DNA from 2 places in the Paraliobacillus sp. JSM ZJ581 genome. Region 1 is predicted to be linked to the other one. Evidence: a T-box and tRNA genes for the amino acid it is inferred to sense, from the RefSeq annotation. Region 1 holds a T-box; the other holds one or more tRNA genes.
The links. A T-box is a leader RNA that pairs with one kind of tRNA and senses whether it is charged. The one in region 1 lies ahead of ACH6CY_RS12800 (valine--tRNA ligase), so its partner is inferred to be a tRNA-Val.
Positions count from the first base shown of each region.

Region 2: it has a tRNA-Val gene. The T-box ahead of ACH6CY_RS12800 (valine--tRNA ligase) is inferred to sense a tRNA for this amino acid. The anticodon was not compared.

Region 1 covers NZ_JBISEP010000026.1:13,665-17,892, forward strand. Annotated here, with positions in the region: gene ACH6CY_RS12800 (valine--tRNA ligase) at 1-2,172, opposite strand, end outside; T-box leader at 2,590-2,826, opposite strand; gene ACH6CY_RS12805 (hypothetical protein) at 2,966-3,154, shown strand; gene ACH6CY_RS12810 (hypothetical protein) at 3,151-4,212, opposite strand.
Region 2 covers NZ_JBISEP010000004.1:62,486-66,713, reverse strand. Annotated here, with positions in the region: gene ACH6CY_RS04035 (RluA family pseudouridine synthase) at 1-345, opposite strand, end outside; gene ACH6CY_RS04030 (TVP38/TMEM64 family protein) at 433-984, opposite strand; gene ACH6CY_RS04025 (antibiotic biosynthesis monooxygenase family protein) at 1,031-1,537, opposite strand; gene ACH6CY_RS04020 (hypothetical protein) at 1,824-2,084, opposite strand; gene ACH6CY_RS04015 (TIGR04104 family putative zinc finger protein) at 2,196-2,477, shown strand; tRNA gene ACH6CY_RS04010 (tRNA-Val) at 2,611-2,682, opposite strand; gene ACH6CY_RS04005 (cell wall hydrolase) at 2,948-3,538, shown strand.

The DNA.
Region 1 (4,228 bases):
TGGACGAACAACCGGCCATGCAGCACGCGTAATAGATTCTCCTTCATGAGGTAGATGCTGCCAAATTTCTTCCGTAACAAAAGGCATTAACGGGTGAAGCATTCGCATGATTTGATCTAACACATAAGCAAGGATCGATCTTGTCTTTTGCTTAGCCGCTTCATCATCACCATACAATGGAAGCTTCGCCATTTCGATATACCAATCACAGAAATCGTCCCAAATGAAATTGTAAAGATGGCGACCAGCTTCACCAAAGTCATATCGATCAGCATGTTTATTCACTTGCTCAATGGTTTCATTTAAGCGTGTTAAAATCCATTTATCAGCAACTGACTTTTCACCTGACAAGTCAATATCTTCGTACTTTAATCCTTCTAAATTCATTAAAACAAATCGAGAAGCATTCCAAATTTTATTAATAAAATTCCACGTTGATTCGATTTTTTCATATTGGAAGCGTAAATCCTGTCCAGGTGTAGAGCCTGTTGCCAGGAAGTAACGTAAGGCATCTGCACCATATTGGTCAATTACCTCCATTGGATCAACACCATTTCCTAATGACTTACTCATTTTTCTTCCTTCTGCATCACGAACCAGACCATGAATTAACACGTCTTTAAATGGGCGTTCATCATTAAATTCAAGCGATTGGAAAATCATCCTTGCTACCCAGAAGAAAATAATATCATAACCAGTTACTAATACACTTGTTGGGAAGAAATGTTTAAAATCCTCACCTTCCGCATTTGGCCAATTTAATGTTGAAAACGGCCATAAAGCAGAAGAGAACCAAGTATCTAACACATCACTATCCTGTTCCCAGTTTTCGATATCTGCTGGTGCTTCTTTCCCTACATACAATTCACCAGTTTGTTTATGATACCAAGCTGGAATTCGGTGTCCCCACCACAATTGACGTGAAATACACCAGTCACGAATATTATCCATCCAGTGAAGATACGTTCCTTCAAATCGGCTTGGTACAAAATTAACTTTTTCTTCTTCTGATTTTTTCTGGAGTTCTACTGCCGCTTCTGCTAAAGGCTTCATATTTACAAACCATTGCGTTGATAAATAAGGCTCTACTACCGCTCCGCTTCGTTCAGAGTGGCCAACTGAATGCATATGCTCCTCTATTTCAAATAAAACACCTTGTTCTTGTAAATCTGCCACCAATTGCTTTCTACATTCAAAACGATCAAGCCCTTGGTATTTACCAGCGTTCTCATTCATTGTACCGTCTTCATTCATTACTAAAACGCGTTCTAGATTGTGGCGGTTTCCAATTTCAAAATCATTCGGGTCATGTGCAGGTGTAATTTTTACTGCTCCTGATCCGAATTCCATATCAACGTAGTCATCAGCTACAATTTCAATTTCTCTACCTACAATCGGTAAAATTACTTTTTTACCAATCAAATGCTGATAGCGTTCATCATTAGGGTTTACAGCCACCGCGGTATCACCAAGCATTGTTTCCGGACGAGTTGTCGCAATCTCAATTGCACCTTCTTCGTCCTTTAGCGGGTAACGCATATGATAAAAATGACCTTTTACTTCCTCATGAATTACTTCGATATCAGACAATGCTGTTTTTGTTGCTGGATCCCAGTTAATAATATACTCCCCACGATAAATGAGACCTTTTTCATACAAGGAAACAAACACTTCTTTTACTGCGTTTGAAAGTCCTTCGTCCAATGTAAATCGTTCTCTTGAGTAATCTAAACCTAAGCCAATTTTAGCCCATTGTTCTCGAATAAAGGAAGCATACTCTTCTTTCCAATCCCAAGCTTTTTCAAGAAACTTTTCCCGACCAAGTTCATATCGGTTTGTTCCTTGCTCTTTTAATTTTGCTTCTACTTTTGCTTGTGTAGCAATACCTGCGTGATCCATTCCTGGTAGGTATAACACATCATACCCTTGCATTCGTTTCATTCGTGTAATGATGTCTTGAAGTGTTGTATCCCACGCATGACCAATATGTAATTTTCCTGTTACGTTTGGTGGTGGAATAACAATTGTAAATGGCTCTTTGTCTTTATCTCCACTTGCTTCAAAAAATTTTCCGTTTACCCAGAAATCATAGCGGTCTTTTTCAACTGCTGCTGGATCGTACTTTGGTGGTAAATTCGTATTGTTTTGCTCCACGCTATAATCCTCCTTCATTCCTTTAAAAACTGTTTCATGAAAAATCATTACCCATCATTTTTTTGTTATTTGTAAAAAGTGGTGATGTAATGTTCGCTCCATAACACCTATAATAAAAGACTTTATAATTAAAATTGTGGTTATTCTTGAACCGCAGATAAAATATACTCGCTTTCCGCAGGCACGGCTCGGGCCCACATGAGGTGGGTCAGTTAGACGTTGTCACAGGATGTGACGGTCTTAGTCTAACATACATCCAAGTGGATCTTCGGACTCGTGCTGTTCTTGCAGGAGTCTCGTATATTTTCTCTGCTAGGGTTCTCATGTTTTAAAAATTCCTATCCCTTTGCTTTATCTAACAAAAGAATCCACGTCTTCTAATATAGAGCCTACTATTCTACATGAAATGGACGTAAAAAACCCTTTTCATCCTAATTAAAGGACGAAAAGGGTCTAGTTTCCGTGGTACCACCTTCATTTGCATGTTTAAATAAGCACACATGCACACTCATTAATGATGTAACGATTCTTCACCGGCTGCTCTTACTATTATTTCTGAGAAGCTGCATCTGAGGCGACATTCCAAAACGGACAGTCCTAGAAAACCTTTCAGCAAATGGCTTTCTTCTCTGTTGGGGTCGATTTTGTACTCTTCCTCTTCTTAGCATTTCAAATTGATTCAATTGTATATTCGTTATTGTATACAATTCTCAGCATAAAAGTCAATATATAAACGAAATACAGTAAAATTAGAACATCTGATTTAGTGTAATCATACTATACACCAAAAGAATGATTTGAGGTGTAAATCATGAGTCGTTACTATCGTTATCGTTTACCACCATGGTGCCGAACTTGGTTAATCATTATTGAACGATGTATGTTACCTGTTTTGATCGTTCAATGTCTACGTACATTATTTTTCCCAACAACATTAGATGTATTCTTACTTGGGCTATTTACTGGTATTTATGTAGCTTTTTATTTAGAGTGGATCTAAGTTTGTTCTTCTTGGTTGTTTTCAATCATTTTTTCTCGAGCGATTTGCTGTTGTTCTTGAACCATTAATCCTGCCATTAACCTACGATAGCCTTGGATTAGTGAAGGAATTAGTTCTATTTGTTTACTTTCCCTCTCAAAGTACTGTTTAATGGTCTTCAAATAAGGATCAGGCTGTAATAAATAAATTGCTAATAAGCCACGTTGACTATTTGTTAGTGGATAATTTTTTTCATAATAAGGGATTGCTTGGGTGATCTGTGACATGTCCGTATCGTGTGTAGCTGTCTGGTAATAAACGAAGGATGCAATTTCTGTCATAGGATCACCTATATGCGTATGCTCCCAGTTGATTAGATAACCATAATCATCAGTTGCGACATAATGTGATGTCGTTGCAAACCCATGGCATACCGATTGATATCCGATTTCTTCTTCCTTTATATCTATTAAATAATTATCGTACCAATTATTTAGTTTTTGAAATATAGGTTCTATCTCATGGAACTGTGTACAGAGCTCTAACCCAAAAGGAGATAGATAACGTTTTTGCTCTACTTGCTCAACATAATCCACCAGTGATGAAAGTTTCTTTTCTGTTTCAAGCTTATCCCTCTTTATTTGTTCTTCTGTCAAAGAAAGGTTAACATAATGACGTTGTTTTGTTACGTCATGTAAACTCCCAAGCACTCCAAAAAAATCTTTATAGGAAAGATTCATTGGTGTGTTTTCTTGTTGACCCACCCATGGCATAACATAATAAATGGCTGATTGACGTAAGGTAAAAATAGTACCTTTTAAATTCTGAAATACAGGTAAAATAAAGGATAACTGTCTTTTTTCCCTCAATTGATAGACCTCATACCAATTATTTAATGTAGTCGGTGTAAGTGACGACATTTTTAGTGCGAAGATTCCGTTTTGGCTATATATTTTCCACAGACGAGGAGTTATTTGCTCTGCTCTAAATTGCTCTAATCCATAATGTTTTAAGACCTCTTTTAATTGCTCGATCCCTTTCACCTCCTTGTAGGTTAAAAGAAAAAATGGTAACAACACAACAATGTGCAGCTAC
Region 2 (4,228 bases), on a different contig from region 1:
CATTAGTTGATGATATGCTGTTTGTTGTTTTTCTTTAGATGAAGCGATAGATAATAATCCAGCATCCTTGTTGATAACGATCATATCGTCATCTTCGTATAATATGGCAATTCCTTTATTTTTATTATTAGGAGCAGCATGCTTTAAAATGGTAACTGTCACTCCTGGAACGAGCTTCCTATTAAATTGAGTTTCTACTTGATCACTTACAAGGACTTGACCTCTTGCTAGCATAGATTTTGTTCGGTTTCTCCCTTGATCGAGCTTTTGTAATAGAAAGAGTAATAATTCATTCTCTTCTTGGACTTGAAAAATATATTGGTCCTTGCTTCGTTTCTTTGTCATGTATGATTGACACTCCGATCCATTTCATTACCTTTATTATGCTATGTAAAAAACGCCATTACAAGAGTAAAGGCGCTTATCTCCGTATTAATTTAGATGCATTCTAACTTTATTTCTTCTGTCAATAAAATAATAAATGAGAACTAAGAGCAAGAAGAAACAAATCGTAATATACCACGGAAATGCAGAAATTGCTTCTCCAAATGCAGTATAGATGATAGCCGGTGCTAGTAAGCCTAGAATAGAATAATACATATATTCTCTTATATTAGCTGTCATTTCCATCAAATAAAAAGATAGTAAATGAAAATGAACGAATGGCATTACGCGTAATACCATAACCTGTGAAACAGAAATTGTTCGATCTTGAAACATCTTCTCTTTTAACTTAGCAATGTTTTCATGCAACCTTGGAAGACGAAACACAACTTTATAAGATATCAGACTCATTAAAGATAAACCAATTAATGAAAGGATTGCACCCTGTACAAAGCCAAAAACGACTCCACCTACTACACAAATAACGATTACGGGAATGAATAAAATAGGTCGAATAATGTGTAATACCACAAATAAGGCCGGCGCAAACCATCCAGCATGATCGATAAATGCTTCAATTGATTGATTAACTTGAACCATGCAATTATTCCCTCCTCGTATTTTCAATGAAACAGTATATGCATTTTTATCCTTTTTGTACATGATAGGTGTTTAGATAGGAAGGTCTAGGGAAAATATCTGGACGCTTTTGATCAATCCCATCTTCCGTTCTTCTTTTTTCGTGCGCTTGTTTGTATGCTTTTGACTCTTGCCAGTTCGTGAAATCTTGTTCAGATTGCCAAAAGGTTATGATAACATACGTATCAGAATTTAGCGGCCGACAAACTCGAATAGCAATAAAACCTGCTTCCTCTTCAATTTTACGTGCTCGATTAAGAAAACGAGCCTCAAATTGATCTCTTCCCTCTTCGGCAACTGGAATGTGGTTACACACAACATACATTTCTTCATCATAAGCTATAGGCAATTCACCGTCAATCACCTTATATTTCATGAACTCTTCCGATATTTTTTGGTCAAGCACATCTTTAGTTGTTTCTAGCATGTAGACTTTTTTATTTTGTTGTATTAAACATAGGCGTTGTTGGTTTATTTGATCGGTAAAATTATTATAAAAAAAATAAATATACATACAAGTTCTCCTTTGTTTCATTAGATTATTTAAGGACATTCTATATGAATTTCCAAACAAAATAAAATATTTCTTGCTATGAAACGCGTTTCATCATATAGAATAAAAAAAATTGCTTACATATTCTTTGGCGTGATACCATACTGTTGGTAGCGTAACAGTAATATGTAAGCTTTTTTTAGTAAGTATATATTGAATGAATCAGCTTTATTACTAAAAAATAAAAAAAAGCTATAACCACTTTTCTGGACATAGCTGTTTCTATTTATTTATTTTAGTTACGATATCAATTATTTATTAAACTTACCAGAATAATAATAATCGCACAAATCGGATATATCATAAATAATAACATTCTACGCTTAATAAAAAATAGTAGCAATACCGCATTACTGATTACTATTATAATAGATGTAGATGATGATAAGATTAGCGGACGATTATATACGATCATATCTCTAACGATTACTACGGTCATAATAACTGCCAATGCTGTAAGCAACAATAATAGTACCTTTTTAACAGAAGATGTTTCAATGGTCTTCATTTTAATCACCACCTTTTTTTGTGAAAAATAACAAATGTGGTTGTTTTGAAAAAAACAATGTATATACTATATATATGAGATGTTTATACGGTATTGCAAAGGAGTATTTATATGACGACATGCAATAATTGCTCATCAAAAATAAACTATAAAACTAAAATGAAATTACAAAGAAAAAATATCTTTGAAATAACCTGTCCGAATTGCAACGCTACGTTAAAAGCAACTCGTGGCAGCTTAGCCTTTTATTTATTGGTTTTAGTTTTGTCAATATTGTTCTTAACTAATTTACCATTCAATTTTTGGGATAGAGTTATACTAACAGTCAGTTGGTTCTTACTACTATTCAATTTTTCACCTTTTCTCTTAAGGCACAAAATAGAAACCGATTAACTCTATTAACTTTGTGCTTTTCGAGAGTAGAAATAGATCATTGCTACAAAAAAACTTCCTCTGCAGCATAGTCTTTTAGATAAAGTCTATGCTGCAGAGGAAGTTTTTTTCTTCATCACGTTGATTTTCATAATGTCTCGTACTGGGATTGAACCAGTGACCCCTTGCCTGTCAAGCAAGTGCTCTCCCGCTGAGCTAACGAGACACGTTATTATTTTGATAGCACTATTATCATAATCATCTATGTAGTAGTTGTCAATAGGGTTTGTAAACAAATTGTCATCTATCTGTTATAAACCTAGCTAAACTTGTTTGTTTAACCAAATTCTTTATACAGAATATATTACCAGCAATTTCTTTAGCCATTGTGTGTTCTATCTTCCTAACAATCTTCCATTTTTTATATAATGAAAGGAGATGTTACAACTGATAGCCTTTAAGTAGACTCATAGATTACAAGGAGGGCTATCATGAAAAGCATTAAAAAAATTGGATTAACTATCGGTCTATCTTTTACGATATTTTTAACACCATCTATTGCAAGCGCAGCTACTCATACCGTTCAAAGCGGTGATTCTTTATGGAAAATAGCTAATCATTATGGTGTATCTTTAACTACCCTGCAACAAACAAATCATTTAAAAGGAACAACGATCTACCCAGGACAAAAACTATCATTGCCAACTAACATTTCTAATCAAGAAATGGATTTATTAGCACGACTTGTTCATGCAGAAGCAAAAGGAGAACCATACGCTGGTAAGGTTGCTGTTGCAACTGTAGTGCTAAATCGAGTGGATCATCATAATTTCCCTAATACGATAAAAGGAGTTATTTACGAACGCTCATCAGGTGGATACTATGCATTTACACCAATTAAAAACGGTGCCATCAATCAACCTGCTGACCATTCTTCTAAACGTGCTGTTCAAGAAGCACTGGCATTCCGAGGACAAGGACAAGGTTCAATTTATTTTTACAACCCAAGAACTGCGAAAAGTGACTGGATATTATCAAGAAAAGTAACGATTACGATTGGTAATCATCGTTTCGCTAAATAAGATTTAAAAGGCCCATTAGACTGTAGAACTTCTATACTATCAAGCATAATATAGAAGTTCTTAAACAACGCTAATGTGCTTTTTTAGTATAGTCTGGTATAAATGACCTCGTATTTATTATCTCTGGTTCTCTGTCAAATGTGATAATGTTAATTAAATACTTTTTAGTAGACACTCTTGACCTGTTATGTCCTCTATGTGTTTGATAAATCCATTTTTTCGATCATTCTTAACCTGTTTTGACCTCAAAATGTTTGATAAATCCATTTTTTCGAACACTCTTAACCTGTTTTGACCTCAAAATGTTTGATAAATCCATTTTTTCGATCATTCTTAACCTGTTTTGACCTCAAAATGTTCGATAAATCCATTTTTTCGATCATTCTTAGCCTGTTTTGACCTCAAAATGTTCGATAAATCCATTTTTTCGAACACTCTTAACCTGTTTTACGCCGCAAGTGTTCGATAAAACATGTTTTACGAACATTTTCGCGTTATTATTTTATGCAAGTGTAGGGTAAATCCAATTCAACCTACAATTCAACACCATTTTTTATCAAAAATGCTTCATAAAATCCTTTTTTCTAATATTGAAGCTTTGATAGAACCGAGTTCATCACCATATCTAGTATAAATACCTATTTCTTATAGTAAAACATCTCGTGTTATACTATATAGCAATATAATTAG